4 regions of the Colwellia meonggei genome follow, and region 4 is predicted to be linked to each of the others. Evidence: predicted binding sites of a transcription regulator. Region 4 holds the regulator's gene; each other region holds the start of a gene.
The links. Region 4 encodes FNR, which switches genes on or off when oxygen is low (the NO sensors DNR and NnrR bind a similar motif). Its sites were predicted from a motif close to TTGATCTAGATCAA; they were not measured.
Positions count from the first base shown of each region.

Region 1: AC27E9_RS05900 (putative zinc-binding protein) is a predicted target of FNR. The motif match lies at 4,191-4,204, and genes of this name have one in related genera.
Region 2: AC27E9_RS14495 (GbsR/MarR family transcriptional regulator) is a predicted target of FNR. The motif match lies at 1,497-1,510, and genes of this name have one in related genera.
Region 3: AC27E9_RS17285 (DUF3149 domain-containing protein) is a predicted target of FNR. The motif match lies at 4,357-4,370, and genes of this name have one in related genera.

Region 1 is NZ_BAAJLZ010000001.1:1,304,618-1,312,700, forward strand. Features, by position in the region: gene AC27E9_RS05885 (class GN sortase) at 1-283, opposite strand, end outside; gene AC27E9_RS05890 (marine proteobacterial sortase target protein) at 285-2,468, opposite strand; gene AC27E9_RS05895 (serine hydrolase domain-containing protein) at 2,824-4,023, opposite strand; gene AC27E9_RS05900 (putative zinc-binding protein) at 4,327-4,701, shown strand; gene AC27E9_RS05905 (GrpB family protein) at 4,842-5,351, shown strand; gene AC27E9_RS05910 (SIMPL domain-containing protein) at 5,516-6,253, shown strand; gene AC27E9_RS05915 (hypothetical protein) at 6,532-6,735, shown strand; gene AC27E9_RS05920 (hypothetical protein) at 6,772-7,191, shown strand; gene AC27E9_RS05925 (hypothetical protein) at 7,296-7,640, shown strand; gene AC27E9_RS05930 (GNAT family N-acetyltransferase) at 7,687-8,083, shown strand, end outside.
Region 2 is NZ_BAAJLZ010000006.1:31,417-39,499, forward strand. Features, by position in the region: gene AC27E9_RS14490 (cytochrome ubiquinol oxidase subunit I) at 1-781, opposite strand, end outside; gene AC27E9_RS14495 (GbsR/MarR family transcriptional regulator) at 902-1,444, opposite strand; gene AC27E9_RS14500 (methyl-accepting chemotaxis protein) at 1,691-3,229, opposite strand; gene AC27E9_RS14505 (class 1 fructose-bisphosphatase) at 3,474-4,442, opposite strand; gene AC27E9_RS14510 (zinc-dependent metalloprotease) at 4,671-7,103, shown strand; gene speB (agmatinase) at 7,165-7,974, shown strand.
Region 3 is NZ_BAAJLZ010000009.1:93,479-101,561, forward strand. Features, by position in the region: gene yrfG (GMP/IMP nucleotidase) at 1-576, opposite strand, end outside; gene nudE (ADP compounds hydrolase NudE) at 665-1,222, shown strand; gene cysQ (3'(2'),5'-bisphosphate nucleotidase CysQ) at 1,219-2,046, shown strand; gene AC27E9_RS17270 (YceI family protein) at 2,170-2,754, shown strand; gene AC27E9_RS17275 (YheU family protein) at 2,816-3,052, opposite strand; gene AC27E9_RS17280 (hydrolase) at 3,049-4,020, opposite strand; gene AC27E9_RS17285 (DUF3149 domain-containing protein) at 4,152-4,283, opposite strand; gene AC27E9_RS17290 (acyltransferase family protein) at 4,426-5,712, opposite strand; gene AC27E9_RS17295 (LytR/AlgR family response regulator transcription factor) at 5,856-6,719, shown strand; gene AC27E9_RS17300 (tetratricopeptide repeat protein) at 6,823-7,548, opposite strand; gene AC27E9_RS17305 (ATP-binding cassette domain-containing protein) at 7,885-8,083, opposite strand, start outside.
Region 4 is NZ_BAAJLZ010000004.1:321,604-329,686, reverse strand. Features, by position in the region: gene ccoO (cytochrome-c oxidase, cbb3-type subunit II) at 1-431, shown strand, start outside; gene AC27E9_RS12365 (cbb3-type cytochrome oxidase subunit 3) at 437-628, shown strand; gene ccoP (cytochrome-c oxidase, cbb3-type subunit III) at 621-1,589, shown strand; gene AC27E9_RS12355 (FixH family protein) at 1,764-2,264, shown strand; gene AC27E9_RS12350 (heavy metal translocating P-type ATPase) at 2,278-4,677, shown strand; gene ccoS (cbb3-type cytochrome oxidase assembly protein CcoS) at 4,674-4,937, shown strand; gene AC27E9_RS12340 (sulfite exporter TauE/SafE family protein) at 4,946-5,608, shown strand; gene fnr (fumarate/nitrate reduction transcriptional regulator Fnr) at 5,661-6,380, shown strand; gene uspE (universal stress protein UspE) at 6,643-7,575, shown strand; gene ttcA (tRNA 2-thiocytidine(32) synthetase TtcA) at 7,697-8,083, shown strand, end outside.

The sequences.
Region 1 (8,083 bases), on a different contig from region 4:
CACCATTTAAGATCACTACTTTCTTATGTAAGCGCTTGATTGATAATTCACCAATAGGAAACGTATCTGCCCATGGCCAAGGTTTAACAGCAAATGTTCTAGGCTGATGCGCACTCTGCTGGTTTGTCTGCTGAGTTGTTTGCTGCTGGTAGTTAGCCATTGATTGTTTCCAACTATATTGAATTAGCTGTTGTGATAACCAGCCTTTAGCTGGCAACCAGCTAGCATGGATGCTGAGCAAGCTGCCGACTAATAGCAGTATTTTAGCCACTATATTGATCATGTTATTTTGACCAAATACGTAAAACTAAAGGTGCAAATAACATTAATAGCAGGCCAATAATTAACTGCTGATGCCAGCCAAGTGCAGTTTTAGGCATAGCTACCATCAAACTTTCGTGGGCTTTAGCGAGCATGTTCTTCTGACTACTAAACATTTTTGTTTGTTGTTCTGCTGTTAACGGTGAAAGTTCCTTCGGCTTTTCTATCGCAATAAAACTGGTATAAGGAGAAATGATTTGATGAGCAATAGAGGTAGTAATTACTTCTTGCCTTACTTGCTCTTTATCATTTCCAACCACTAAACCGTCAAGTAAATCTTCAATTTTGTTCCTTGCCCAAAGGCTTGAAATCCCTTGGGCGGCTTGGCTATCGTCAATAATGATTTGTTGATACCAAGGTAGGTCGGCTGTGTCACCAGAAAGTTGCACGCTGGTAATGGGAAACTTAGATTTAATGGCAACTTGCATTGGCTCGCCCATGTATAAATCGGTTATTTTTTTCGGGTAAATATCGACTTTCTGATGAATTTGATTATCAAACATCAAATTAATGTTACTGACTGCTGGTTTGCTAATTTTATCCATTAGTGCTGACATATTGGTCTGGACATCATGGTTGTTCTGAATGAAGACATAACTACCTCGGCCAAACTGCGCTGCCTTTTTCATAAAATATCCGTTCGGTGCTGCGCCAATACCGACAGTGAATAATCGGAAATTGTTTTGTGCACCTTCCAGTAATTGCATTAATTCAAATTCATTAGCGACTGCGCCGTCGGTAATAAATACCACTTGTCGAATAGCTTGTGAGCTTTGCTGATCACTTTTTGCCATAACTAACGCTTGGCTTAGCGGCCGATACATTTCTGTGCCGCCATTAGCCTGTAAACTATTAATAAAGCGCTTTGCTTTATTAATGTTGTACTCAGTTAACATTTTAGTATTAGCAAATAACAACTCGACTGAACCATTAAAGGCAATAATATTAAAACTGTCTTTGCTATTTAGTAGTGACAATGCATGTTGCAAGCTAGACTTAGCTTGTTCCATTGAGCTACCTTGCATAGAGCCAGAGGTATCAATGATGAAAATTACATCTCTAGTTAATATTGTCGCGTTATATGTTGTAGGCGGGAAAAATGTTAGTAAGGTAAAGTACTCATCAGCCACTTGTTCGGTAAAGCTACTAACTTGTGGTTGCTGACTAGGCTCTAATTGCCAAGTTAAATTGAAATTTCGATTAGCAATGCTTTTCGCTTTGGCTAGCGAGATTAAATAAGATGATTGCTGACTACCTAATGCCTGAACATTAATATTATGGCTACTACTACGGATAGTTTTAACTGCAACGCCTGTATTTAGTTCGATGTTAATTGAGGCTTGGCTTTTCGCTAGCACCTTTCTAACGGTTGGATTAAATACCGTATGGTTATCTTCATCAATATCATTGAAGTTAATGTTATTACTATTTTTGTCGCTTTCCGCTGGTGAATGTTGGTAATACTGTGGCTGATATCGGCTTGTAGTTGCTAGCGGTAAATTAAGGCTTAGTTCGTCATTAAAAAAATTTACTGGCGTGATAAAGGTTAACGTTACGACAACGCGAGACTGAGCAGGAATGTTGGCAATATTATTGGTAAATAAATTGGCTCTTTGTTGTTGCACTAAGCTGGCTTTTTTACCTTGACGCTTCGCACGTTGGTATACTGCTTTTGCAGCTTTTTTTTCCATAATCTTACCGACAATTTCTTTGTCGGCAACTTTAACGAGCAAATGCTTTACGGCTGCGTCTTCAGGCAATGGGAATTGGTATTTTGCTTCTAATTCAAGATTATATGGGTTAATGAAAACTTGTTTTATTTGCGTATGAGCCACCAAACCGTTAATTTCAATATTAGCGGTTATATCTATTGGTAATGCTACTCGCTGGCTTTTATCAGGATGATTAAATTGTAATTGTGGGCCGTTAATAAGGCCATTTCCTTGGCTTGATGTCGGTTGTTCTTTATGTGCTGAAGCCAATGTTTGACTTTGTGCCAATGGTACAATAATCACTACTAGTATGATAATTAGTGTGAGTAGGGCTGTTACTTTTAACCACTTTTGACGTCGTTTTTTGCGCTTTTGTTGATAAAAGTATGAATCTTGATAGTCAATTAATCGTAAATTTTTGTTTGAACTAAACATCTGTCTTCTCCAATATCCTTGTGATATTGGTTATTACAGCAATATAAAGCGTCTTGCGAACGGCGACATTAAGGCAAGCTAGTGAGCAATTGTGGCAAAATTATGGCGAAAGGGCACAGCAAAAATTATCGAAGAAAAACCAATCTATAGCATTTAAATATGCTCCTTAGAAGTATAACTGCGCCTTTTTAGTTCGTACTTATAATTCATCACTATCAAAACAAGCGAAATTTTAAATGCTAATTCAACTGCCTTATACCTATACAGCGCTATTTTGCGGTTGTGTCGTGCGCTATTAAAAACAACGGAAAAATATTCTTAATAGCTTACACTTACACCTTTATATATTTTGATATTAACTTTTTGCTAGTAGTGTTTGTTGTGCACTAGACCAAAACTGGCTAGTAATTTTATTAATAACGTTAGACTCAGCATTGATAAGCACCGCAAAGCCAATGCCTAATTCAGGGGAGTATCCAATGTCGGCGCGATAACCTGCCACCCAGCCAGAATGATAGATGATTGGCACCTCTCCAAACTGATAAATGCGCCAACCATAGCCGTAATGGGCGTCTGTTAAGTACTGGCGCCAATGTCGTCGGCGTAAATCTTTTTTGGTTTTTATGCGTGGTGTGGTTAATTCATCTAACAATGCAGGAGAAAGAATTTCAGGTTGGTGGCCTAAATTTGCAATTAGCCATTTTGCCATATCTGTAATGCTGGCATTAACACCGGCTGCGGGAGCTACTTTGTAGTAGTCAGGCTCTACAGTTACGGTTCGCCAAACATATTTTCTAATGTCTTTGCCGTTTTTATCTTTTTTGCCTGTTTTGACGCTTTTTCTCAAAATATGCGGTTTAGCGGTATTGTCACTTTGACGAAAAACATCGATGCCCACTGAGGCATTACTCATTTTTAGTGGTGAAAATATACGTTCATTTAGTAATTCTGAGTAACTTTTAGTTTGGCTTGCTTCAATTGCTGGCTGCAAAAAGCCATAAGCAATATTTTGATAGCCATAGCATTTCGCCGGCTGACAAATAGGGGTTACACGGTCAAAGCGATTGATTATTTTTTCCATACTCCAGTTTTCATGCAGTAAATTATCGTAGGCGTTCGGCATTAGTCCACTAGAGTGACTAAGTAAATGCTTTAGCTGAATTTTCTCTGCAGCACCTTTTGTTGCTAGGGTAAAGTTTGGCACATATTTAGTGATAGGATCTGAAAGGTTAAGGCGTTGTTCTTGCGCAAGCATAGTGGTAATGGTGGCAGCAAAAGGTTTTGATACCGAAGCTAAGCGAAAAACAGTATCGTTATTTACTTTATGTGATTTTTTAGTATCAGTATAACCAAAGTTCTCTAAGGCAATAATTTCATCACCTTTAACAATAGCGTAAGCCGCACCGGGAATATTGTGTTTTTTTAGCTCGGTAGCAAAATTAGCGGCTAATTCTTTATTAAACTTTTTAAGGTCAGTTGCATGTGAACTCAATGTTAAAAAGTTTAACTGAAATACTATTAAGGCGAGAAAGATGGTAAAAGAATGCGTGCGCATAAACTGAACTCTAAATGAAAAACAGTTAATTCTAGCGATTTCAAAAGTAAATACCAAGTAGAAATGCGATAGCTATGAAATCCTTTATAAATTATTTCCACTTGAAAAAGTAAGGTGAGATCTGTGACAAGCAGTATCTTTAATTTTTTTGGTAAAACCAACGAACTTTGATTTATGTCAAAGCTACAGTTACTAAGGTGATTAAAATGACATAATGCGCAAATTATCGTTTCGATAATTTGGACAAGATATAACTGACAATTTGCTTTTTTGACTGGCAAATTCATATTGTGGAGTTTTTAAATGATAAACACTAAACCTTTAGTTTTTGCATGCTCAGGCTGCTCGCATTTAGCGACAATGGCAAATGATATTGCTTTAACCCTAGATAGTGATGGCATTGCTGAAATGTCTTGTATTTCTTGGTTAATGGCTGCACCTGAAGCAAAAGTTAAAGAGAAGTGTGCAATGAGAAAAGTTATTCTTATTGAAGGTTGTGGTGATTCATGCAGTCAAGAATGTTTGGATAAAGCTGGTGTTGAAATTGACATACATTTTAACCTTTCCGATTTGGGCTTTATTGCCCGTTCTGCGAGCGATTGTTCATTGCAAGAGAACAGCATAGCGATGAACCACATTTATGAAAAGCTTACCGCGCAGGGAATAGCTGTTAATTAGTTTTATCTACCGTTTATCTCTATGAAATAGCAAGCTGTTAGCTTGCTATTTTTTTGTCAAAAAGGCCGTTACACTGAGATATCTTGTTATTGTTATGCCTCTACTTTCTATGAGGTGAGAAAAAGTAGCGCTGAGAATATATGAACAAACGTGTATTAACAGTTTTGCCTAACCATGCGAGCTGGCCTGAAAAATTTAAAAGTGAGCAAGAACTAATAGCTAAAACCTTGCCGCTAAAAAACGTTACCATTGAGCATATTGGCAGCACTGCTGTTATAGGGTTAATGGCAAAACCTATTATAGATATTTTAGTTGAAGTTGATTGTTTATCTGTGTTTGAAAAATATGCCGCGGCAATGTCCGCAATTGGTTATGTGGCAAAAGGCGAAAATGGTATTGTTGGTCGTCAATATTTTCAAAAGGGGGGCGAAAATCGTAGTTTTCATCTGCACGGTTTTCTGCGCGGAGATATCCATGCTAGGCGACATGTAGCATATCGAAATTACTTACGTTGTCATCCAGATGTAGCCCGACAATATGGCGAGCTTAAGCAGCAATTAGTGAAAAAAAGTGCTAATGATATGAATTGCTATATGAAGGGGAAAGATAGCTTTATCCAGCATCATCTTTTAAAAGCGATGTCGCAATAGCGCTATCAGTAAAAACTATGATCCTTGTTCAGCTGGGATTAATGTTGGTGCGAATAAACTACGAAAAGTAGGCGGTGAGTAAGAAACTTTATCATCGTGCTATGGTCAATATGGTACTTGCCAATAATCGTGCTATTAATAATTTTTACTTTTGAGGACTGCTGATGAAATACTTTTTCTCTTTTACCCTGATTACTTTGACTGCGTTAACCTTTTCAACTTTATCCCTTGCTAATAGCAGTTTACCCAATAACCGCCATATCACAGTCACAGGTAATGCAAAAATGATGGCATTACCTGATATTGCTATTGTACATTTGAATGTTGAAAGCAGTAAAAAAAGTAGTTTAGACGCAAAAAAAGATGTAGATGAACGAGTTAACAATTTACTTGATGGCTTAGCCCGTTTTGAAATTGATGAAGCTAATGTTTCAGCGTCAAATATCACTACCGAAGTACGTTATGCTTATGATAGAGGTGAGCGGGATAAAGTGACTGGTTATTTTGCACGCCGCTCGCTAAAAATAACATTAAACGATCTTGATAAATTAAATGCATTTATGGATTTCGCCTTAAGTGTGAAAATTAATGCCATTCAAAATATCCAATTAAAATCATCCGAAGAGCAAAAGTTAAAGGCAGAAGTTAACGCCTTGGCTGTCGCGAATGCAAAAGAGCAGGGAAAAACGTTAGCGAATGCCTTTGGTGCTAAATTAGGGAAAATCTATAGTATTAATTCTAGTGCGAATCAAAACCACCACAGGTACGGTGCTAACAGTAAAGTTGAGCACTATGATGTTAGCATGCGAATGGGCAGCAGTAGCGCGAAACCAGGCCGGTATTTGCAAGAGAATATCGTATTTACCTCAACCATAAATGTTGTTTTTGACCTAGAGTTATAGTTATAAGTTAGCCCTAATGTTGACGCAATAATGTCGTAAATAACTGGCAGTATTATACTGTCAGTTTTTTTAGGAAAAAGCTTTAACTTACATTTTTCCCCTATATGAAATAACAGCTATTTACTTGATAAGAAAAGCTTTTGTGAAAAAATATAGAGCTGCTATTATTAAATTAACTCGCTAGTACTTTAGCAAAGTGAGTTAATGTGTATGTTGATATTTAAAAAGGAAACTGGCTCGTTTGTACAACCCGTTAAATTATAGGGTATGGAGGCAATATGGATATCGTTTATTGGGGCAAGTATGTAGTAATGATACTCTTTAGTATCTTATTGATATTATTGTCATCACGTGAATGTCTGGCAGCATTGAATTTAACCGTCAAACCTCAGCAATGGCTATTGTTGATGTTACGCTACTTGGGATGCTTCATCTTGGTTTACAGCAGTTATTGCATAATTATTGATATTATCGTTTACTAATGACCTTGGTCATATTCAATGAGCTATAGGGATTAAATGGAATATCATTATGCTGGTCATTGCCAATGTAAGCAGGTTTACTGCGAGATTAAATTACCTCTAAATCTTCAAAATTTTAGCGCCAGAGCATGCGATTGTGATTTTTGTACTGAACGAAAAATCAACTATCTATCCGCCAGTGATGCAGAGATATTTATTAAAAGCAAAGCGCCTCTTCTTACTTTACAACAAGGTTCAAAACAAGCAAAGTTTCTGACATGTTCACAGTGCAAAACCGTTATTGCTGCCGCGATTGAACTCAATAACGCTCTTATCGGTGCAATAAATAGGACACTTCTTTCTAATGCACAACTGCTTTTACCAAGTACAGTTGCCTCTCCTAAATTATTAAGTAGCAAAGAAAAGTTCGAACGCTGGCAAAATGTTTGGGTGCCTATTTCTTTGACGATAACATAATACTATGTATTATAACGTGCTGGTAAAAAGTAAGTCTGTAAAGCCACTTTTCTTAAAGCACTATTCGTTGTGTGATAATTCATTGGTATTCTTAAAAGACATTTATGAGCTATAAAGCAGTAGCGGTAAAAATATATTTTCTCAAGCCAATGCTTAATGTGATTAGTATTGGTTGTTTAGGATTCATTGCTTACCTATTCTTGTTTTCGACTATTGCACGGCAAAATCAATACGGTTTGCCATGTTTAGTGATAGCCGCGTGGTGTTTGCTGTTAAGTGCGTTACTGGGGTTGCTTGTAAACGCACCCGCATTAGCTGGTGACAAGTTAAGCTGGTTTGCTCGAATGCGTTTCAAATTAATGAAAAAGTTGTTTGCGCTTGCTGTGATCGTATTTTTTGTTTTGACCTTAGCTTTACTGTATTTGTCATTCAGGTTATTAAACTTATGATCGTATTAATCATTATTTAACAGAAAATGTTTAAAAAGGAGAAAACATGGCCACTAACTTTTCGCAATCTAACATAAGCTTAACTGGTGAAAAGGTAATGTTAAAGCCTTTTCACGCAAGTTACAGTGACGAATTGGTAGCGCTTTCTGAATTAACGAATATGTCTTCGCTTTGGTTTACGCAAGTGCCAAATAAAGCAACTATAGCGGATTATATCGAAACTGCTTTATTACAAAAAAGTGCCAATAGCGCTTTGCCTTTTGTTGTGATTAGTAAAGAAAGCGGAAAAGTTATTGGTACAACTCGTATCTGTAATGCCGACTTTGTTCATCGGCGATTTGAAATTGGCTATACTTGGTATGGCGAAGCTTTTCAAAAAACGGCTGTAAATACTGAGTGTAAATTATTGCTATTAACTTATATATTTGAAGAGCTTGATGCGA
Region 2 (8,083 bases), on a different contig from region 4:
AAGGTACGCCAGAGTCTGTTTCCCAAACACCTTCCATTGCAGCTACTTTAGCGGGTTGATGTTTAAAGGTATTTAAGCCATGTAGGTCACCGACAAAAATTTGTATTGGGATCAGAATAGCAGCCAACAGTACTGAAAAATTTAAAGCCTGCTTTACTGACTTTTTATTATCACCTTTAATCAGGCGATAAGCAGAAATACCGCAAATAAGAAAGGCTGATGTTAACCCTGATGCTAACAGCATATGCATTAATCGATAGGGCATTGATGGGTTAAAAATAACCTCTAACCAGCTAGTTACATGAGCAACGCCATCTATCATTTCAAAGCCTGCCGGCGTTTGCATCCATGAGTCAAGTGATAGAATCCAAAATGCTGATAATGTTGTGCCAAAGGAAACTAGTACTGTGGCAAGGGTGTGTACGCGGTTTGAAACGCGATCCATACCAAATAGCATGATGGATAAAAACGAAGCTTCTAAAAAGAATGCGGTTAATACTTCATAACCTAATAAGGGACCAGCGATATTCCCGACAGTTTCCATATAGCCTGGCCAATTCGTGCCAAACTGGAACGACATAGTAATACCACTTACAACGCCAATAGCGAAGGTAAGGGCAAATATTCGCACCCAAAAACGATAAACCCGCAACCAACTTTCGTCTTGGGTTTGGTTATAGCGAACTTTAAAAAATAATAATATCCAACATAAAGCGATATTGATGGTAGGAAATAAAATGTGAAAACTAATATTGGCAGCAAATTGGATGCGTGAAAGCATGAAACTTGTGTCATTAGCGATAGCTGCTGCATCTAACACGATATGTACTCCACTTCAGTTATGTAAATTATATGGCTGATGATCTAGATTGATGTTTAAAGTTATTGGTGTTGTTCCGGGTTACCTCAGTAATAACTTGTCTTTGACGTCTAAAATTTTACTGATACCTTCGCCAAGCTTTAATAAAGCTGATAGCTTTTCAGAAGACATGCCCTGCATTTCGTTGGTCCATAACGTCACCATTTCCATCAGATCATGCATTTGTTGAACACGCATTTGAGCATATTCATCAGACTCATTGCTTGGCTGTTCCATTAGCGCATCACGCAAGGTACTTAATGTTGGGTCTAGCTCTCGTTTACGGCGCTCAACCACAAGTGTGCGAGCAATTTCCCAAATATCACTTGGTGCTGAAAAATACTCCTTTCGGTCGCCTGGAATATGATGCAGTTTAATTAAGTTCCATGATTTAAGTTCCTTAAGACCCATACTGACGTTTGAACGTGAAATTTGTAGTGCTTCACTAATTTGGTCGGCATTTAATGGTGCTTCGGTTAGTACGATAACAGCATACATTTGACCTAGCGTGCGGTTTAGCCCCCAACGAGAGCCCATTTCACCAAAGTGCAAAACTAGTGATTGCGTCATAGGTGTTATTTTCATTGTTACTGTCCTTTCTGAATTTTCAGTAATTTGTGAAAATTGTAGGCTTTTTTTGATCTAAGTCAAGTTTTTAAGGCCTGAAAATAGTGATTTTTGTGATTTTTATCACACTGATGAATAGCTAGATTACAAAAGGATATAAATGAGAAGAGGGGAGAAGGAGCTTTGAGATAGGTTGAGCCGAATACCTAGCCATGCCATATTTATTTGAATAGGCTAGGTATTTCATGGTGTAGGTTAATTTACTTAACTAAAGTTAGTACTAAGCTCACCTATTTCTTCAGCATTCTTGTTAACTTCAATACTTTTTCCTGATACTTGATCAGCTAATTGGGTATTACGCTTAGAAATGGCATCGATGTTATGAATACCTTGTGTTATTTGCTCTGCAACTACACTTTGCTGCTCAGACGCAGTGGCTATCTGTGCTGTCATATCGTTAACATTTTGAATATTATCTATGATGTTCTGCATGGCTTGTTTAATACTTTTTGATTCAGCAGAACATTCGTCAGCATTATTTTTATTCTTCAACATGACTTGATTCCATGTTGTTAACGTCGCTTGTAGCTCAGTAACCGATGTTTGAATTTGCTCTGTTGCACTTTGAGTTCGGCTAGCCAATGTTCTAACCTCATCGGCAACTACCGCAAAACCACGTCCTTGCTCGCCAGCTCTAGCGGCTTCAATTGCAGCATTTAAGGCCAGTAAGTTAGTTTGGTCAGCAATGCCCTGAATTTCACTCATCACCGTTGAAATTTTATCAACGTCTCCCACTAGCTCTGAAGCGTTATTTGCCGCATTTTCTACATCAGTCGCTAATTGATTGATCTTTTTTTCACTGACTTCAATAGTGGCAATATTTTGCAGGCAGCTATTTTGTACTTCCGAAACTTTATCGTGTGCCAGGGTCGTGCTGTGGCTTACTTCGTTTATTGTTGAGCTCATTTGGGTAATAGCGGTAGCAAATTGCCCTATATGCTCATTTTCTTCCTGAATGCTGTTAAGCATGTTGCCAGATGTTTGCGATAATTCATCAGCAAGCTTTACTAGTCTTTTTCCTGAGTCATTACTACGACCTAGTACAGTCTTTATTCGTGCTTTGTATAGTTCGGCCGGGTAATTAATAATACTTAGAATACCTTTCCCTGAATATATTAAACGTGACGGGCTATCGAATTGACTTTTTGTTTTAGCTAGTTGATTAGGGAGGGAAATAAGCTCTTCAGCGAAAACAAAGGTTAATAGTACTAGGCAAGCGAGTAAAATAAGTGTTGAAGCTGGCGTACCAACAATGACCCAGTCGAGAGTAATAGCTGCTAACGCAAATAGTGCAGCAGTTAAGCGCTTCAAGCGAATATTTGCATGAAGGTCAACAATAGGTTTTTTATTATTTAGCTTATCGTACAGGGCTTGCGCTTGCTGTTTTTGTTCTTCACTTGGAAATGCTCGAACTGACTGGTAACCGATAATCTTTCCATTTTCCAAAAGCGGCGTTACATAGGCATCAACCCAATAATAATCGCCATTTTTACAGCGGTTTTTTACCATGCCGCGCCAAGAGTCCCCACGTTTTAATTTTTCCCAGAGATCTTTAAAGGCTGCTTTTGGCATGTTGGGGTGTCGAACAATATTGTGGTGCTGGCCAACTAATTCTTCTAGCGAATAACCCGCAACTTGACAAAACTCAGGGTTTGCATAGGTAATAATACCGTTTAAATCTGTGGTAGAAACTAACTGTTCTTGAGGGCTGAACGTACGTTCAGTCATTGAGATATGACTCATAATTTCATCATCCTTGAGAAAGATTTTGATAGAAAATTTACAGCGACACTATATGTGATAAAAGTCACATTTTGTAGCGAAGACGACGAAAACTTTGTAACCAAAATGTAATGTTCATACTAACGTATTGTATAGACGCTGTTTTAATTAAAAAATACGACTAATTGATGAATTATAGGACTTATAAAAGAAAACACCTGAAAATTATCAGGTGTTTTTAATTTGAATGGTTATAGCTTGGAAATTACTTGTAGTAGCTTAGGCAAGCATCTACTTCGTTAGCTGAGCCCATAATAACTTCAACACGCTGGTGAATATCAGTAGGCTCAATATCCATTATGCGCCCTTGACTAGTCATAGCTTTACCACCAGCTTGCTCAATTAAAAAGCTCATAGGGTTGGCTTCATACATCAAGCGTAATTTGTATGGTTTTTCAGGGTTTTTATTATCAGCAGGGTAAGTGAATAAACCGCCACGTGTTAATACGCGATGAATGTCACCTACCATAGCGGCAATCCAACGCATGTTGAAGTTTTTGCCACGTGGCCCGGTGTCACCCGCAAGCAAATCATTAATGTAATTTTTCATTGGTGCCTGCCAAAAGCGTTGGTTTGACATGTTAATCGCAAACTCTTGTGTGTCTTGCGGCACTTGTACGTTACGTTCAACCAATAAGTAACCACCATGAGTGCGGTCTAAAACGTAAAAATGAGTACCACTGCCGGTGGTCATCACTAACATGGTTGATGGGCCGTAAAGCACGTACCCAGCACAAACTTGCTTGTTACCTGATTGTTTAAACATATCAGGATCGCTAGCTTCCATATCAGCTGGTGCTTCATGAATTGAGAAAATAGTACCAATCAACGAGTTAATATCGATATTAGAGCTACCATCTAGTGGGTCAAATGAAACAATAAACTTGCCATTTTTTTCACCTGCAACAGAGCTATCTTCTTCTTCTGAAGAAATCGCTTTAACAAAGCCTGACTCTAATAAAATATCCTTGAAAAGCTCATTGGCAACAACATCAAGTTTCTTTTGCACTTCACCTTGAATATTTTCATCAAGCGTTGAGCCCATTAAGCCACCTAAATGCGCTTGGCTGACACGAAATGAAATTTCTTTTGTGGCAGCTAAAATGGTTTTTATCAATGAAATTAAATCTAACGGTACATTATCTTCACGTAAAGCTGGAGCTAGTCGTTGCATCGGGTTACCTAATCACTTTAGAGTCATACTCTTTTTATCAGAGTAAATTGTATATTGTATTTTATTTTCGATGTTATGATGTAATATCAGAGCATCAAAAGTTGCTTTAATTATCGTATTAAGTAATCTTGAAAACTTTCAAGATTACTTTTACGTCGATTATAACAAGAATAAGAGTATTTTCAGTACTTCTAATTATTTTAATTTTACTGACAGCAAGGATATGAAATGAGGTTTTTCATTAGGGTAATGGTTTTATTTGTTTGTAGTGCTCTCTCGGCACATTTATGGGCAAAAGATAAAACAAGCTACGCTGATTTTATTGACGGTATGCAACATCAACAAGGGTATTTTTCTTTTTATCTTGACGATGAAACAGGGAAAGTATTTTTAGAAATAGATAACTTTAATGAAGATTTTCTATTTCAAAGTGGCTTGCCACATGGTGTTGGTTCGAATGATATTGGTTTGGATCGAGGCCAATTGGGGGATACGCGTTTAGTACGCTTTGAAAGAGTAGGCGAGAAGGTATTTTTACGACAATTGAATACCTATTATCGCGCCAATACTGAAAATATACTAGAAAAACAAGCTATTGACGAAGCATTTGCTAGCTCCATTATATGGGGATTTAAAGTTAGTAGTAGCTCAAAGGATAAGCAAAAAACACTTATCGATTACACACCGTTCTTGTTGTCTGATATTCACAATTTATCGGCGAAACTAAAGCGCACTAAACAAGGTAACTTTAGTATTGATGCATCGAGAAGTGCAGTTTATGAAAAACGCACAAAAGCATTCCCTAATAACACTGAATTGGAAGCAACGGTAACTTATAAAGGATCCAAAGCAGGTGCTTACTTACGCTCTGTGACGCCAGATGCAAGCGCTGTAACAGTAAACTTGCATCATTCACTAATTAAATTACCAGACAATGGCTATCAAACTAGAACATTTCACCCGTATAGCGGTTTTTGGGAAAGTTCCTATGCAGATTATGCTAGTGCAATTGATGAGCCGCTAATTAAGCGTGATATTCCACGTCACCGATTAAAAAAGAAAAAACCTAACGCTAAAGTAAGTGAGGCCGTAGAGCCTATAATTTACTATTTAGATGCGGGCGTACCAGAGCCTGTTAAAAGTGCGTTACTTGATGGAGCTCGTTGGTGGGATCAAGCTTTTGAAGCTATTGGTTATAAAAATGCCTTTCAAGTAAAAATGTTACCTAGCGATGCTGACCCGATGGACGTCCGCTATAATGTTATTCAGTGGGTACATAGGGCAACACGCGGTTGGTCTTATGGTTCTTCAGTGATTGATCCTCGTACCGGTGAAATTATAAAAGGTCATGTAACACTTGGCTCATTGCGCGTTCGCCAAGATTACTTAATTGCTCTTGGATTAACTTCACCATTTACTTCAGAAAATACTGACACCAGTGCCATGAAAGAAATGGCATTAGCACGTATTCGTCAGTTATCAGCTCATGAAGTTGGGCATACATTAGGCATAGCACATAACTTTGCTGCAAGTGTTAATGACAGAGCCTCGGTGATGGATTATCCACACCCATTAATTACCATTAAGAATGATAAAATTAGTTTAGAAAATGCTTATGCAACTGATATTGGTGTGTGGGATAAGTTTGTTATTGCTTATGGTTATGCGGATGTAGAAAAGGAGCACGAAGCGCAATACCTTGCAGAGTTAGTTAACAATGCACAACAGCAAGGTTTGCAATATGTATCAGACCCAGATGCACGCCCTAAGTCGGGTGCGCATGCGACCGGTCACTTATGGGACAACGGGGAAAATGCCGCGCAAGAGCTAACGCGCGTTTTAAAAGTCAGAAAATTAGCGTTAGAAAATTTTGGCGTAAATAGTATTGCTATTGACACGCCAATGTCGGAGCTTGAAGAAGTTTTAGTGCCAATTTATAACTTTCATCGTTTCCAAGTAGAAGCTGCCGCTAAACTTATAGCGGGTGTTGATTATGGCTATCAATTACGTAGTGAACAATTTAGTAATCAGCAGAAAATGGTTGCCGGTAATGTACAGCATGAGGCGTTAACAGCGCTCTTAAAAACATTATCGCCAAATACCTTAGTCGTGCCTACTAGTATTACTGCGTTAATTCCACCGAAAGCTTATGGCTACCATCGCACCCGTGAGAGTTTTCATGGTCGCACAGGGTTAACGTTTGATCCGATCAGCGCTGCAGAAGCAAGTGCTAAACATACCTTGTCGCTTATATTAAATGCTGAGCGTTTAGCGAGGCTACAACAGCAAACAATGCTTGATGATGACATTCCTTCTGTGCAGCAATTATTAAGTAAAGTTGTTGGCGCGACAATACAGTCATCACCGCAAACGCTAACTTCTTTATTGGTGCAACAACGTGTTAATCAGCAATTTGTCGAGCACTTGTTAGCATTATGGCATAGTCAAAAAGTTGTGCCGGAAGTACGGGCGGAAGTTTATGCAACTTTAACAGATTTATCACAATGGCTAGCTGACAAACGTAGTACTCGAAAATACAAAGGTTCTCGAGCGCATTTTCAGCTGTTAGCAAGGCAAATTAATTACAGTTTAAACCATGATAAATCTTCGCTACCTGAATCTAAAATTCAGTTGCCACCTGGTTCACCAATTGGTAACTAATAGCTTGAAACACTCTCTATTTATTAGCTTTAGTTGTTAAATAGAGAGTAAAGGGCAGATTATGACGAACAATAACTTTAAAGTGGCACTGCTTGGTGTGCCTTTTGATGATAATTCATCATTTGAACGGGGGCCCGCGTTAGCCCCTTCAGCAATTCGTGAAGTACTAAATGGAGGTTCACTTAATGGCTCAACAGAGCTAGGTGTCAACCTAAGGGATTCAAAGCGTTGGCTTGACGCAGGTGATGTTAAGATAGCTAAAGCAGAGAGTTTTATCGTAGATATTGAGCAGTGTTGCGAGCAACTTTTGTCAAACAATACTCGATTACTTTCGTTAGGGGGCGATCATAGTATTAGTTACCCATTATTGAAAAGTTATCGTAAATATTTCCCGAAACTAACTATTTTACATATTGATGCCCATTCAGACTTATATGACTCATTTAAGGGCAATCGTTATTCTAATGCTTGCCCTTTTGCACGAGTGATGGAAGATGGTTTATGTGACAGGCTAGTGCAGGTTGGTATTCGAACGCTAAACTTGCATCAAGAACAGCAAATTGCCAAATTCGAAGTTGAATCGCTTGAGATGCGACATTGGCCGTTAACAGAACCATTGGTATTTGAACATCCAGTGTACTTGTCGTTAGATATAGATGGTATTGACCCTGCTTTTGCGCCAGGCGTATCACACCGAGAGCCCGGCGGTTTATCAACACGTGAAGTGATTAATTTAATTCACAATATTAATACACCTTTGGTTGGCGCTGATATTGTTGAATTTAATCCGAATAAAGATATTGATGCTATGACCTCACAACTTGCGGCAAAACTTGTTAAAGAAGTTGCAGGGAAAATGTTACTCAGCTAGTTAATCGACAGAAAGAAAAAACGGTGCTGAAAAGGAAGGTATTCAGCACCGTCGTGCAATTGGCACTTAGGTTAAGTGTACTGCGCACAAAAAATTGACCATTTGGAAA
Region 3 (8,083 bases), on a different contig from region 4:
ATTAGCTACCGCTAATAAGTGTTTAATTCCGAATTGCTTCGCTGAATCTAAAATCGTTAGGCTATCATCAACAAATAGTGTTGTTGCTAAGTCGAAGTCATGTTTAGCTTGCAGTTTTTGCCATAGTAGTTGTGATTCTTTGGTGACACCAAATTCATGGGTTGAATATAAGGTATCAAAGTATTGATGAAGTTCAGTACGTTCAATTTTTAGTGACAAGCTATCTGGGTGAGCGTTTGTAACCAGTACAACGTCTCGACCAGATTCTCTTAATGCCGTTAAAAAATCATGGGCATCAGCACGTAATTGTATTAAATGTTGTACTTCTCGCTTTAAATCAGTAATCGATAGTTTAGTTTGCTGAGCCCAATAATCTAAACAATACCAATCTATGGTTCCCTCTACCTTTTGGTAATGACTTCTAAGTTGGCTTTGTGCTTCTTCAAAAGAGATATTGTTACTTTCACTAAAACGTTTGGGTAAATGTTGCAGCCAAAAGTGGTTGTCAAAATGCAAATCTAGAATGGTGCCATCCATATCCAGTAAAACAGTTGAAATTTTTGTCCAATCAAGCATAGATTTTTTCCTAGAAACACGTTTATTATAGGATTATACCTATTTCTATAGATTCATTTCCTGATTTCTGTAGTGTTTGAAGGGCATTATGAGCAAAAAAAAACAACTGCCACAAATTACCGCAATTAAACAGGTTGCGAAAAGTCGATTATTTGCTGTTGAACAGGTTGACCTAACCTTTAGCAATGGCGAGAGCAGAGAGTACGAGCGAATTCCTGGTAGCAGTAATGGTGCAGTAATGGTGGTGCCAATGTTAGATGCCAATACTATGCTACTGGTGCGAGAATATTGTGCTGGTACGCATAGCTACGAACTAGGTTTTCCAAAGGGTTTGATTGACGCTGGCGAGGATGCGCCCACTGCCGCAAACCGTGAGCTTAAAGAAGAGATTGGCTATGGTGCCGATAAGCTAAGCTTTATTCATAAGTTAGCAACAGCCCCTGCTTTTTTTGATGCGAAAATGACTATTTTCCTTGGTGAAAACCTATATCAAGAAAAGCTTGAAGGTGATGAGCCTGAAGAATTAGAGGTGGTGCCGTGGCGTTTAGATGACTACCAGCAATTATTGCAAGCTAGCGACTTTAACGAAGCTCGAAGTATCGCCGCGTTGTTATTAGTGAAAGATCATTTAAGAGGTACTGAATGAGCTCAGAGAAATTATTAGCAATAGCCATAGAAAGTGCAAAAAAAGCGGGAAAAGAAGTTGCTCGCTACTATAAACATGGCGATTTTACCGCTGAAATGAAAGAAGATAATAGCCCTGTTACAAGTGCTGATATCGCCGCTAATGATATTTTAATGGCACAGTTAAAAACTCTAACACCGGATATTCCTGTGATTTCAGAAGAGGTTGGGGCGTTAGAGCTAGCCAAACGTGGCAAATGGTCTCGGTATTGGTTACTTGACCCTATCGACGGCACAGGTGAATTTATTATTGGTAGTGGTGACTTCGCGGTTAATATTGCTTTAGTGGAAAACGGTTGGCCAAGTATTGGCGTTATTCATGCCCCTGATCACCAGTTAACTTATTATGGGCAAAAGAACCTTGGCGCCTTCAAAGAAAATAATGTTGGTAGCCATAGGATTCATGTTGCTGAGTACGATGGAGAGCGCCGCATAAAGGTTGCTATCAGTCGTCGTCAAGATATCAATTTAATGGGGCAATATCTTAGTGATGAGTTTTCTTATGATCATATTGCCTTAGGCAGTTGCTCACTCAAAAACTGTTTAATCGCTGAAGGTGGAGCTGATTGTTACCTAAGAGTTGGCCCAACAGGGGAATGGGATACTGGCGCTAGCCATTGTATTATCGAACAGGCGGGCGGCAGTATTATTGATAGCGAATTTAAGCCGCTGACCTATAACCAACGTGATACTTTAATGCAGCCTGACTTCCTCTCCTTAGGGAATAAGGCTATCCCTTGGCAGAAGGTCATTAAACCACACCGAGCTAGCCGATTGTTAACGTAAAAAATTCTATAATGTTAGAAATGTCACATAATTAGCCTTACAATTAAGTTAACTGAGAAATTGCTGAACGAGTTGAATAACTTAATCAGCAATTATCGTTTAACTTAATTTACGGAGTGCTAAATGCGCAAATCCATCTTGTCTTTAATAACATTCTTCTTATGCTCGGTATTAAGTTTACCTAGCTTCGCCGGTTGGCATTTAGATAATAAGAATTCACTGCTTAATTTTATTTCAGTGAAAAAGGGCGCGATTGCTGAAAATCATCACTTTAAAATGCTAAAAGGCAGTGTTGATAAAAGTGGTCAAGTTAATATCAGCGTTGATCTAACCAGTGTTGATACCAATATTGCAATTCGTGATGAACGCATGAAAAAGTTTGTTTTTGAAACACAACAATATACTTCTGCAATATTTAATGCTCAGCTTGATAAAAAACTGTTAGCGAAACTAAGTGCTGGCGATAGCAAAATGGCAACTATTAACGGCACATTAAACTTCCATGGCCACAGCCAAGAAGTGAACTTCGATGTAACGGTTAGTAAACTTAATAAAGATAAGTTACTGGTCTCCACGTTAAAGCCATTTTTTATTAAAGCTGACGCTTACGGAATTGTTGCCGGCATTAATAAATTAAAAGAGTTAGCGTCATTACCAAGTATTGATTATGTCGTGCCGGTGAGTTTTTCGGTAACGTTTACTCGCTAACAGTGCCAACACAGAAATAAAAAAAGCACTTAACCAGTGCTTTTTTATTGCAAAATTATGCTTAATACTCTTCTTCAACGCCCTCTACAAATTGATCTGCAGGTAAAATATTAACGGTTTCGTGTAGCTCAGAATAAACCAGTAATGCCGTACCTTGTTTTAGCTGTTGATAAACTTGCTGAATTTTATCTGCTAATGCGACATCTTCGCGGCCATATTCTGTGCCTTCACGTAGTACGAAGTTTTCAATAATGGCGGTTACTGTTTCTTTCGGTAAGCTATCTAATGGGATGATCATAAGTGTCTCGCAAAAAATTCAGGGATCCGTGATTCTAGCCAATAATGTGGTTTGAATGGATTGTTACCACTAATAAAACCAACATGACCGCCTCGTTCACTGACTTCAAAAATTATATGGTCAGGTAGACTACTGATTGCGGTGGTATTCTTATGACATAAAAAAGGATCATCGCTTGCATGCATAATTAAGCAAGGTGTTTGAATATCACTAATTACATCGCGGCCACTGGCTTTTTGATAATAATCATTAGCATCAATAAAGCCATTTATTGGCGCGGTTACCATTTGGTCGAAGTCGCGAATAGAACGAATATTGAGTAATTTGTGCTTATCAATATTGTTGACTAAGTTAATACGCATTTTTTCCAGCGTACTATCTTTTAACATATCGACTAGGTATTTTTGATAAACTCGGGAAAAGCCTTGGTTAATTCTATCGCAGCAGCTGGATAAATCGAGCGGCGCGCAAATTACGCTGGCGGCGTGATAAATGTTTTCCTTTTGTTCAGCCAAATAACGGGTAAGGACATTTCCACCCAGCGAAAAACCAACAATAGCCTTTTTTGCTTGCGGGTACTGCTTGGCTATATAGCGACTAAAAAAATCAACGTCGCAAGTTTGGCCACTGTGATAAGATTTTGCCATGCGATTTGGCCTGCCACTACAGCCACGAAAATGCATTAACACTCCAACCCAACCTTTGGCTTTGATTGCTGAAAGCATTCCTCTGGCGTAATGGCTGTTTTTAGAGCCCTCTAAACCATGTAATACCGCCACTATGGGGCGATTACAATCTGCGCTCACTCTCTCGGTCCAAGCTAAGTCAACAAAATCACCATCGGGTAACTCTAGCGTTTCATTGCGAGTATCTAAAGTATGGTTACGTCTAAGGAATTTTGCCGCCATGGTTTGCACATGACCATTTTTAAGCCACCACGCAGGTGAGAAAGAGCTTTCGGTAAACATAAGGTATTTAAGGCTGAAAACAACAAAAGCATATTGTACGATATAAGCATAATAATGCCCACCTTAAGCCACAATGAACTTTACTCAATATGACTTTAGGTGCTGTGACATGCTAACTATTGGCAGACTAACTACTTTTCATCTTCGTTTATATGTTTCAAAAAGTAGTAAACATAAAAACTACAAATACCTAATACAACAGCTAAACCGATAAAAGAATATAGCACTACAGGGTCATTGATAAGCATATCGAAAATGTTCATAACTCACTCCTAGAGATAACAAAAAAGTAAATAGATACTTAACCTATTGTAAATAACCTCTTCGGAGTGCTTATTGATTTAGATCACTGTCGTCCTCTCTTTTAAACAATATTTGCAGTTTTGCTTTGAGGGAGCTTGCGACTTAAATCAATATCTCTATGCCTATGGGTAAAACCATCAAAAGCGTAATAGTATAAGCGAATCGTTGACTTATTTGTTGCTTAAACGGTCGCATTTTTAGTCCAAAACAAGGTCTGAGTAAATTAATACGCTTTATGATTTCGTAGCTAATGAAACAAGAAATGATGGTTGCAAAAATAAGCAAACTAGCCTCTATAAAGGCACCTAAATGATAGTTAGATAATTGATAACCTATAACGACGATAAAGCTTTGATGCAATATATAAAATGGGTACACGGCGTTATTTAAATAACTTAGCGTTGGCGAGTTTTTGTTAAGCACTTTATAGGCAATGGCAAAAAGTACCAGAGCACCGAGTATGCGTAATAAGCTGTAATTAAACATACCTAGCATAAGTAGCCAAGCGTCATGACTATTAGGGTTTGCCTGCTCTGGAAGCCAAACCTGATTATAAAAATAAATGAAACAGATAAAGGCCACGGCAAAGCTACTGCTTAGCCAACCTAAATTACTGGTTAGTCGTTGCCAAAAATTCGGTTGCCAACCAATTAAATAGCCGTAAAGCATAAAAGTGAAGCCAAGCGGGTAACGTACCGTATCCATTGGCCAATTAATTTGGATAATAAATATCGGTAATGTTGCCAGTAATATTGCCAGTGCGCCTGGTTTACGAAACAGCCAGTTAACGGCACTGGTTATTTTTGCGCTATTTAGTAGAGGCAATAGGCAGAGTATCAGTAGTGAATACTGCCAAAGAGAGCGTAAAAACCATAAGTGGTTAACATCAATATGTGGCCAAATTCCAGACTGATAGTTGTCAAATATGCCACTGTTATTGCTAAAAAATGCCTTTAGAAATTGCCAGTAATTCATATTGATATCGCCATTTACAGTCATTTCAACGTAAAGTTGTGGTGGTACGACAACCAAAATTCCAAATAGTAAAGGTAGTAATATGCGTAAAGAGCGCATACTAATAAAATGCCACACTGAAACTTTCGCAATTATAAAGCGAATGGCGATACCTGAAATTAGCCATAATAAGGCCATGCGCCAGGGCTCAACAATTAGCATAATATTTTCAAGCAACGCTGACTGATATTGGCTTTTAACGTGCCAGCCCCAGTTTTCTACGTAGAACATACCGCAGTGGAAAAGGATCAATAAACCGAAGGCGATTACTCTTAGCCAATCAAGATCATAGCGCCTACCTGGCATTTGCCTAATGTCTGGAATGAATAACTTGGTTAAGGTACTTTTAAGGTGGTGCGGTAATAAATTTGGCATTTTTTTAAAAACTCATTCAACTTGTGATAAAGATATCTTCACTGATACACTCAATAAATACTTGCTATAAAGGTTGTAAAAACAATGGCTAGGGATAAAAGGCGATATACAGGGATAAAAAATATAGTCCTGGGATAAATATTATGAGCAAGTTAAAACATTTTCAGAAATACAAGCTACGTTATGAAGTTGTTGCGGTTGTTATTTATTTTTTTATTAATAATACCTTATTAGCAACTTCTGAAATAATGGAAGCACAGCGAAAAAATACCTCATTGCCTTTCGACATATGGGAACCTTTTGTATGGGAATACTCTAGTGCAATAAGTACCTTGCTACTATTACCTTTTATTATTCTATTATTGAGAAAAATCCCTTTTAATTGGCAAGCTGTTAAACGCTCGTTTTTGCAATATTTTGTTGCCGCTTCGGTATTCTCACTATTGCATGTTGGCATTATGGTCGGGCTTAGAAAATTAGCTTATTTTTCAGTGCAGCGTAGTTATGACTTTGGTGATTTGTGGTTTGAATTGCTTTACGAGTATCGAAAAGATTTATGGGCATTTATATTCTTTATTATATTTTTGCAAGGTTATCGTTTTATTTTGGCGCGCTTACAAGGTGAAGCGAACCCTGTGGCGGAAAGTGAAGAAGAAAGTGATAACCAACAAGTAAATAAACCTATTGATAGGCTATTAGTGAAAAAGCTTGGCAAGGAATTTATTATTAAGATTACTGACGTAGAATGGTTAGAGTCAGCTGGAAATTACGTAAATTTACATATAAATGGCCGTATTTATCCAACACGAGCAACTTTAACACAATTAAGTGAACAGATAGCAGAGAAGGGCTTTTGTCGCATTCATCGCTCGCATGCCATTAACTTAAGCTATGTTGAATCAATTACACCGCTAAGTAGTGGTGATAGTGAAGTAAAGCTTAATAACGGTAAAGTTCTAAATTTATCTAGAAGATATAAAGATAACTTGAAAGCACAGTTAGTTTAATTATTTAGTTTTATTTGCAGTGTTAGGTGAATTATTTTCGCTTCAAAAATAATAAGCCCGCTATGTTTGTAGCGGGCTTATTGTGACCATTTAGCGTTAAACGCTATGAGAGTTTACGTAATTTTAATTCTCTTTGATCTAGAATTTTTCGATAAATAGCATCGGCCTTCTCACGATTGGTTTTTATTTGATCAACCGTCAGTTTATGTTCGTCCATATCGCGACTTTTTTCCGCCATTTTATAGCCATTTTTAGCGGCGATAATATTCCAGATATAAGACATTTCTGTGCTTTTTGCTACGCCTTTGCCTTCAAAATACATTAAAGCAAGGTTGAATTGCGCTAGGGCGTAGTTTTGGTCAGCCGCCTTTTGATACCAACGTGATGCTTTTAAATAATTGCGAGTTACACCGTCACCGTTATATAACATAACCCCAAGATTAAACTGCGCACGTGGTAAGTTTTTATTGGCAGCTTTTTCCATTAAAGCATAAGCAGTTTTTAAATCTTTCTTGATGATTTCACCTTCACTATACAGTAACGATAAATCAAACAATGCTTCTGTATAATTTTGTGAAGCGGCTAAATTAAATAACTCAAGTGCCTTTTTAGGGTTTTTGATCACACCATAACCATTTAAGTACACTAAGCCCATTTGATATTGAGCTGGTGCATATTCTTCAGCAACTAAAGGTTCAAATTCGGCAATAGCGGCTTTAAATTCTCCTCGATTTAATTCGTAAATGCCAAGATCTAGGTCAGCACTGTGCGCAAAATTCGTTGTACATAGGGCAATACTCAATATTGCTAAGGTTAATTTTTTCATCATAATGTCCTATAACTGTGTTGTGCCAAAAACTAAAATAACGGAATGCTTTAGGGCGTGTTGAACTTTGTGGTATAAATTTTGTTTGAATTAAAAGTGATTTAATCGCAGCGTAGCGATTGAAGTATAGTCATTCTACATAAATGAGCGACAACAACGAGTAAATCACTTTTAAACGAACCCTAAGGGTAGCGTCTATTGAGTATTTCTACCGTGTTATCAATTGTTTATGTGGAACAACCACACGTTATAAGTTCTGCCTTGTATAAATACTCACTAAACTGCAGCAAAAACATACACCAAAGATCAACATGCCCTAGTTTAAGTGTAGCAATAAATTTATAATGCTTGTGACATTATCTCTTCTATTTGCTCTTCTAAATCGAGCCATTGCATTTCATTCTCTTCAATATCTTGTTTAAGGTTTGCTTGTTGCTTTAGTAATTTTGTTAGCTCAGCCTTATACTCTGCTTGATAAATGTCGCTATCAGCAAGTTTAGCTTCTACTTCAGTTAAAGTGCTTTGATCTTTTTGAACT
Region 4 (8,083 bases):
AAATGATCCGCCCTTTCCGTGCAGAAACGGAGCGTTACGGTCATTACTCAGTTGCAGGTGAACAAGTTTGGGAACATCCACATCTTTGGGGTTCTAAACGTACAGGCCCAGATTTAGCCCGTGTTGGCGGTCGTTATAGTGACGATTGGCACCGAGCGCATTTACTTGACCCACGCTCAGTAGTACCTGAGTCAAATATGCCTTCGTTTAAATGGTTAGCTGAAAATACCCTTGACGGCGAATTAACAGGTAAGAAGTTAGAAACGTTTAACTTCTTAACACGTAATCGCAGCCACAAAGACGAGCAAGGTAATGCAATTCCTCTTTATTCTGAAACTGATATTGCTGGTGCAAAGAAAGCAGTAAAAGGTAAAACAGAAATGGATGCATTAATTGCATATTTACAATCTCTTGGTCATGCATTGAAATAATGATTATGGATTACGGTACGCTTAGAGGGTTAATTGCCCTATTAATATTGGCATTATTTATTGTCATTGTGGTTTGGTCATATTCAAAAAAACGTAAAGGTGCGTTTGATGAAGCGGCAAATTCAATTTTCGAAGAAAAAGACGAAATAAAGCACACTGACAAAAATAACAAACAGGAGACTAATAATAATGTCTAGCTTCTGGAGTATTTGGATTTCGGTTCTTACCTTAGGTACATTAGTAGGTTGTTACCTATTATTGCGCTGGTGTTTAAAGAACTTTGCAGGCGTTGAAGAAGGTGAGTCTATGGGCCACACCTTTGACGGAATTGAAGAATTAAATAATCCACTACCAAAATGGTGGAGTACATTCTTCTTATTAACAATCATTTGGGGTTTTGGTTATTTATTACTTTACCCTGGTTTAGGTAACTTCCAAGGTCTTTTAGGCTGGAAAAGTTCAAACCAAGGTATTTTAAATTTATCGGAATCAAAAGCTAGTGTTGTTGCAGCAAAAGATTCAGGCATGTTAGTACAATATGATCGTGAAGTTGAAGCAGCTGACGCGAAATATGGTCCAATTTTTGAAGCATATGCAGCACAAAGTATTGAAACATTAGCTGGTGATGAAGAAGCACTTAAAGTTGGTCAGCGACTATTTTTACAGAACTGTTCACAATGTCATGGTTCAGATGCGCGTGGTACTACAGGCTTCCCTAACTTAGCAGATAAAGACTGGTTATACGGTGGTTCACCTGAAATGATTAAAGCAAGTATTATGCATGGCCGTAAGGCTAACGGCATGATGGCTTGGAAAGATGCATTAGGTGGTGAGCAAGGTGTTAAAGAAGTTGCCGCTTTCGTACTAAGCTTAAGTGGTCGTGAAGTTGATCCACAAGCTGCTGAAGCAGGTAAAGCTAAGTTTGCTATGTGTGCAGCTTGTCATGGCGCAGAAGGTCAAGGTAGTGCTGAAATGGGTATTCCATTAGGTGCACCAAACCTAGCAGATAACACATGGTTATACGGTGGTTCTCCACGTGCTGTTGAAGCATCAATAGCCAACGGTCGTGCCGGTGTAATGCCAGCTTGGGATAAAATCCTAGGTGAACAAAAAGTTCACGTGATCAGCGCTTATGTTTATAGCCTATCGCAAAAATAACACTTAAACCTTAATAGGTTAATTTATTATTAAAAACAAAGCCTTGGTGTTTAAATTCACCAAGGCTTTTTTATTTAAAGCTGCATTAAAATTCAACAAATTTACGCTTTTTTAATAGTTCCCGTATTAGAAAAGCCGTATAATACCGCCACTAATTGTTAAAAAGACATTTTCATGAAAACATCTTGGTACCGCGAGCCTTGGGCATGGCTTGTATTTATATTGCCTTTTACTGCAGTTGTTGCAGGTATAATTACCTTTATTATTGCTAATACAAACCCCGATACTTTAGTTGTTGGAGACTATTATAAAAAAGGTAAAGCCATTAACCTCGAGCTAGGTAAAGTTAAGCATGCACAAAAATTAGGAATGCGTTTTGGGCTAAAACTTGAAGGTGAACAGCTAACTATTCGCCCGACAGGAATTGAAAAAGAGTTCCCTCTTTTAAATGTTAACTTTTATCACCCAACCTTAGAGGAGAGAGATTTTTATTTGGTACTCACTGCTGATGGAAACGGCGACTTTAGCCATTACTTCGAGCCAGAGCAAGATGTTTCAGGTAAATGGCGCGTCACCATCAGCCCATTCGAAAATCACTGGAAAATTCAGTCGGTGATTACATTACCTCAGTCTGATTTTATCGATATTACACCAAACCCAGCCCAAGCAAATTAGTGAGCTAAAATTAATGAGCTTAGATTGTTTTCATTGCGGTGAAATTGTCCCTAATGGTATTAGTTTAACAACGACAATAGAAAGCACCGCCCAACCTATGTGTTGTATTGGTTGTCAGGCTGTGTCACAAACGATTGTTGATAATAAATTAACCGACTATTATCGATTTCGTAGTGCCCCCGCACAAAAAAGTGATGTGCTAATACCTGAGCAATTACAGCGTAATGAAATCCTTGATGATGAAAACTTACAAAGCGAGTTTGCCTATTATCACGAAGGTTTTAAAGAAACAATATTAACTATTGAAGGTATAAGCTGCTCTGCCTGCGCTTGGTTAATCGAGATGCAAGTCAGTAAACTAGAGGGAATTAATAAAATTAATGTTAATGCCACTACGCAGCGAGCAACGGTGCAATGGCAAGAAGAACAAGTAAAATTAAGTGAGATATTAAGCTTAATTGAAAAAATTGGCTATCATGCCTTGCCTTTTAAGGCCAGTACCGCCGAAGAAATCAATAAAAAGCAAGCTAAAAGTTTTATAAAGCGCTTAGGCATATCAGGCATTCTCATGATGCAAGTAATGATGATAGCTTTTGGTTTATACTTTGGCGCTTTTTCAGATATGGCTGAACACAATTTAGTTTACCTGCGTTGGGCGAGTTTTTTCCTTACTGTGCCTATTGTTACTTATGGCGCTTTTCCTTTTTACAAAAGTGCATTTTTTGCATTAAAAGCCAAACAGTTATCAATGGATGTACCGGTTTCAATTGCTATAGGACTAGCCTTTCTTGCCAGTGGTTGGGCGACACTAACTCAACAGGGCGAGGTGTATTTTGAATCAGTTTCTATGTTTACTTTTTTACTCTTAATAGGAAAATTTCTAGAGTTTCGGGCACGTACACGCGCTGCAGACGTATCTGCGAACCTGTTAAAATTAATGCCGATGACAGCGACTAAGTTAACCAACAATAAAGAGAGTTTTATTGCTGCAACGAACTTAATCGCTGATGATATTATTCTAATCAAGCCCGGTGAAACAATCCCCGCCGATAGTGAAATTATTGCTGGCAGTAGCCAAATTAATGAAGCTATGCTGTCGGGTGAGCAACTGCCGCTTCATAAAGGCGAGCAAGATATTATTTACGCCGGCACCATCAATGGTGATGGCAATTTAACGGCAAAAGTGAAACACGATAATCAAAAATCATTTCTCAGCCAGTTAATTCGTTTAAGTGAAACATCTCAAACACATAAACCTAAATTGGCAAAACTTTCAGACAAAATTGCTCAGTACTTTGTTGCCTTAATTTTATTTACAGCCTCTTGTACCGCTTTTTATTGGGCACAACACCAACCAGCTGAAGCATTTTGGATCACCTTATCTGTATTAGTCGTGACTTGCCCTTGCGCCTTATCATTAGCAACGCCAACCGCACTAACTTGCGCAACTACACGCCTAAATCGTGAAGGTATAATGGTGAAATCTGGTCATGTGTTAGAAACTATGCCAGAAATTGATGCTATGGCATTTGATAAAACCGGCACACTGACAACCGGCGAATTTACCATTGCCAATATTATCACCTATGGCAATTATGCTGTGGATGAAAACCAAAATGGGCAAGCAGAAGTGTTAGCCATTGCCGCCGCCTTAGAAGCTCATTCTGCCCACCCATTAGCAAAGGCATTTAGCCAATTTAGAGACTTTGCCTTAATTGCTAAACAAGTGGTTGTTGCACCTGGTGCTGGTATTTCAGGTGAGGTAAATAACAAGCACTACCGTATCGGTAAGAATTCTTGGCTATTAAAAGATAATCATCAACAAGCGCATAACGCACAATGTGTTTTAATGGAAAACGACACGCTAATTGCCGAGTTTTACTTACATGATGAATTACGTGACGACGCTAAGAACTTAGTTGACTTTTTACACTCAGAAAGTATTACCACTATGATGCTCTCTGGCGATCACGCCCCCGGGTGTAATACGCTGCAATCAAAATTACAGTTAAATAGTGTACAAGCAAATTTATCTGCTCAAGATAAAGTCAATGCAATTAAACATCAACAAATCTCCTATAATGTCGCTATGATTGGTGATGGAGTAAACGACACGCCAGTATTAGGCGCCGCTCATTTATCTATAGCTATGGGAAGTGGTACCGATATCGCAAAAAATGGTGCTGATGTCATACTGCTAAATAATAAATTAAAATGCGTACAAACCTTACGTCAGGTATCGGAGCGCACCTCAACTATAGTTAAACAAAATTATCTTTGGGCATTTGGCTATAATGCCATTGTATTGCCACTAGCCGTTATGGGGTATATCGCCCCTTATATGGCGGTAATTGGCATGTCAGCTAGCTCTATTTTAGTTGTAAGTAATTCTTTAAGGCTGTTAAAGAAATGAGTGTTATCTACATTTTAATTCCCATTGCAATTTTGTTAACAGCAATTGGTATTTATATCTTTTTTTGGGCAGTAAAAACAGAACAGTTTGATGATCTTGAAAAGCAAGGCATGAGTATTCTATTTGATGATGCTAACGATAAAAAATCAAATGGTGATAAAGATATTGGTGACAATAGTAATAACATCTCACCTTCCCCTCAAACAGAAACTAAGCCTGTAGAGACAACGCCAAGAAACTTAATTGATAAGCAAGAATAATTGTCACGATGAGCCTAGACTACTTTTCAGCATTCCTCATTGGGCTACTTGGCTCAGGTCACTGCATTGTGATGTGCGGCGGAATTAGTACTATGTTAACAACCGCAATCTCTCCAAATGCAACAAGCAGTAAATACCATATTGTTATTGCCTATAATTTTGGTCGAATAGCGTCCTATAGCTTCATTGGAGCCCTTGTTGCTTTTACTAGTTCTATGGCTGCTAAAAGCATAGGTTTTCCAGTTGTGACATTAAAGAGTGTTGCAGGTATTTTTTTAATCCTACTTGGTTTGTATTTGGGGCAATGGTTAATGTGGTTAAGCCGTGTTGAATACCTAGGTAAAAAGCTCTGGAAAATTATATCTCCAAATACACAAAAATTTATTCCTATTAAAAATACGCGCAGTGCTTTCGCTTTGGGGGCATTATGGGGATGGCTACCATGTGGCTTAGTATATTCCACGTTAACTTGGGCACTAGCCAGTGCAAACACCATGAACGGCGCTCTAATTATGTTTTTCTTTGGGTTGGGTACTTTACCGGCACTGCTTTCAGTGTCGTTTGGCACCATTAGCGTGAAGTCTTTATTGGCAAATTCACTGTTTAGAAAGATCGCTGCCGTTTTACTGATTTTATACGGTATTTATACTATACTTATTGCATATCTATAACGCATCTAATATGATCCACATCATTAAAATGCAAAAAGAACTATAGGTTACTATGAGCAATAAATCGTGTACTGGTCAGCAACATATTCACTGTCAAAACTGTAGTATTAGCGAACTATGCCTGCCGTTTACCTTAAATGATAAAGAGCTTGATACGTTAGATAATATTATCGATCGTAAGCGCCCTATTCATAAAGGCGAGCAAATTTTTAATGATGGTCAACCTATGCATGCCCTGTATGCTATTCGTTCTGGTACTTTTAAGACATACACGGTAAACGAGCAAGGCGAAGAGCAAATTACTGGCTTTCATTTAGCCGGTGACCTGTTAGGTTTTGACGCAATTGCTAACGCCGAGCATCCAAGCTTTGCTAAAGCACTTGAAACGTCTATGGTTTGTGAAATTCCATACAACACACTTGATAGCTTATCTAACAGCATGCCGAAATTAAAAAAACAAATTTTACGCATGATGAGTACAGAAATTCGCGGCGATCAAGAAATGTTAACGCTACTTAATCGCAAGAATGCAGAGCAACGCTTAGCAACATTTATTAGTACGTTAAGTAGTCGTTATCATGCTCGAGGTTTATCGGCTTCAGAGTTTCGTTTATCAATGACTCGTAGTGATATTGGTAACTATATCGGTTTAACCGTTGAAACAATAAGCCGTTTGCTTAACCGTTTTCATAAAAATGGCTTAATTCAGGTTGACGGTAAGTTAATTACCATTCTTGATATCGATAAGTTAAACGAGTGCGCTGCACTATAACCCCCGCCCAACTTAAGATACTTTAAATTTCCTTATTTTAACATTTCACGCTATGCTTAGCGTGAAATGTTGTTTATATTTGATACGATAATAATTTGATTTAAAACAACTATTATTGTTTCAAACTGTTCTATTGTTATAGTAACTCGAAACAAAACTATTGATGTTAAGTTATCGTTTAACCGTTTGTTTATAGCGTTTTACACGCAAGTTTTATGCTAAACGGTATAAATACAATAGACAATTAATAAAGGAATTAGGTATGGAAAAGTATCAAAAAATACTCGCTATTGTTGACCCAACAACAGAAGATCAAAAAGCTTTAAAACGTGCCATTGAATTAGCTCAAAAAACGGGCGCTAGCATTACAGCATTTTTGACCATATACGATTTTTCTTATGAAATGACCACCATGCTTTCAAGTGATGAGCGTGAAGCCATGCGTCAGTCTGTGATCAACGATAGAACTCAATGGCTCAAGTCACTATTGTCAGAACTTGATCTTAGTGGATTAAATGTTGACTGTAACGTTATTTGGCATAACCGTCCATTTGAGCAAATTATTGAACAAGTTCTCAAAAATGGTTATGACATTGTTATTAAAGGCACACACCAACACGACAAGCTTAAGTCAGTTATTTTCACCCCAACTGATTGGCATATTTTGCGTAAATGCCCGTGCCCTGTACTATTAGTAAAAGAACATTTATGGCCTGATAATGGCAATATTGTTGCAGCACTAAATATTGGTAGTGACGAAGCTGAACATAGCTCACTTAACGACAAAATTACTGCCGAAGCAAAGCAATTAACTCAGGTAATGAAAGCAAATCTACATTTAGTGAACTCTTTCCCAGGCACGCCAGTAAATATTGCAATTGAAATTCCGGAATTTAATGCCAGCGACTACAACCACTCTATGTTTAAACATCATGAAAATGCGATGCAGGAACATGCAAACGCCTTTAATATTTCAACAGAAAACACCCATATTAAGGAAGGCCTACCTGAAGATGTTATCCAAAGTGTTGCCGATGAATTAGATGCCGAGCTAGTAATTTTGGGTACCATTGGTCGAACCGGATTATCAGCAGCATTAATTGGCAATACGGCTGAGCATGTTATTGATAGGCTAAATTGTGATGTGTTGGCATTAAAGCCTGACGGCTATATTTCGCCATTAGATGTTGAATAACCTGATCTAGTACAATTTTTTATAAATTGAGGTTGAACATGGCAGATAAAATGCCTTGTTCAACTTTTTTCATTTAGCCGCATCGGCTATACTACGCGCCGCAATTTATTAGGAATGAATTATGAGCGCAGAATTAAAATCTCCCTTGACACCAAGTCAAAATACACAATTACAAAAACTTGAAAAACGTTTACGACGTCATGTTGGACAAGCTATTGCGCAATACAATATGATTGAAGATGGCGATAAAATAATGGTGTGTTTATCGGGTGGTAAAGACAGCTATGCGCTACTTGAAATTTTAATGCTCTTAAAAGCATCTGCACCAATTAACTTTGATTTAGTAGCCGTTAACCTAGATCAAAAACAACCAGGATTTCCTGAACATATTCTTCCTAATTATCTTGAAAAACTAGGTGTTGCTTATCAAATTGTTGAAGAAGATACCTATGCGATTGTAAAAGAGAAAATACCAGAAGGTAAAACAACTTGCAGTTTATGTTCACGC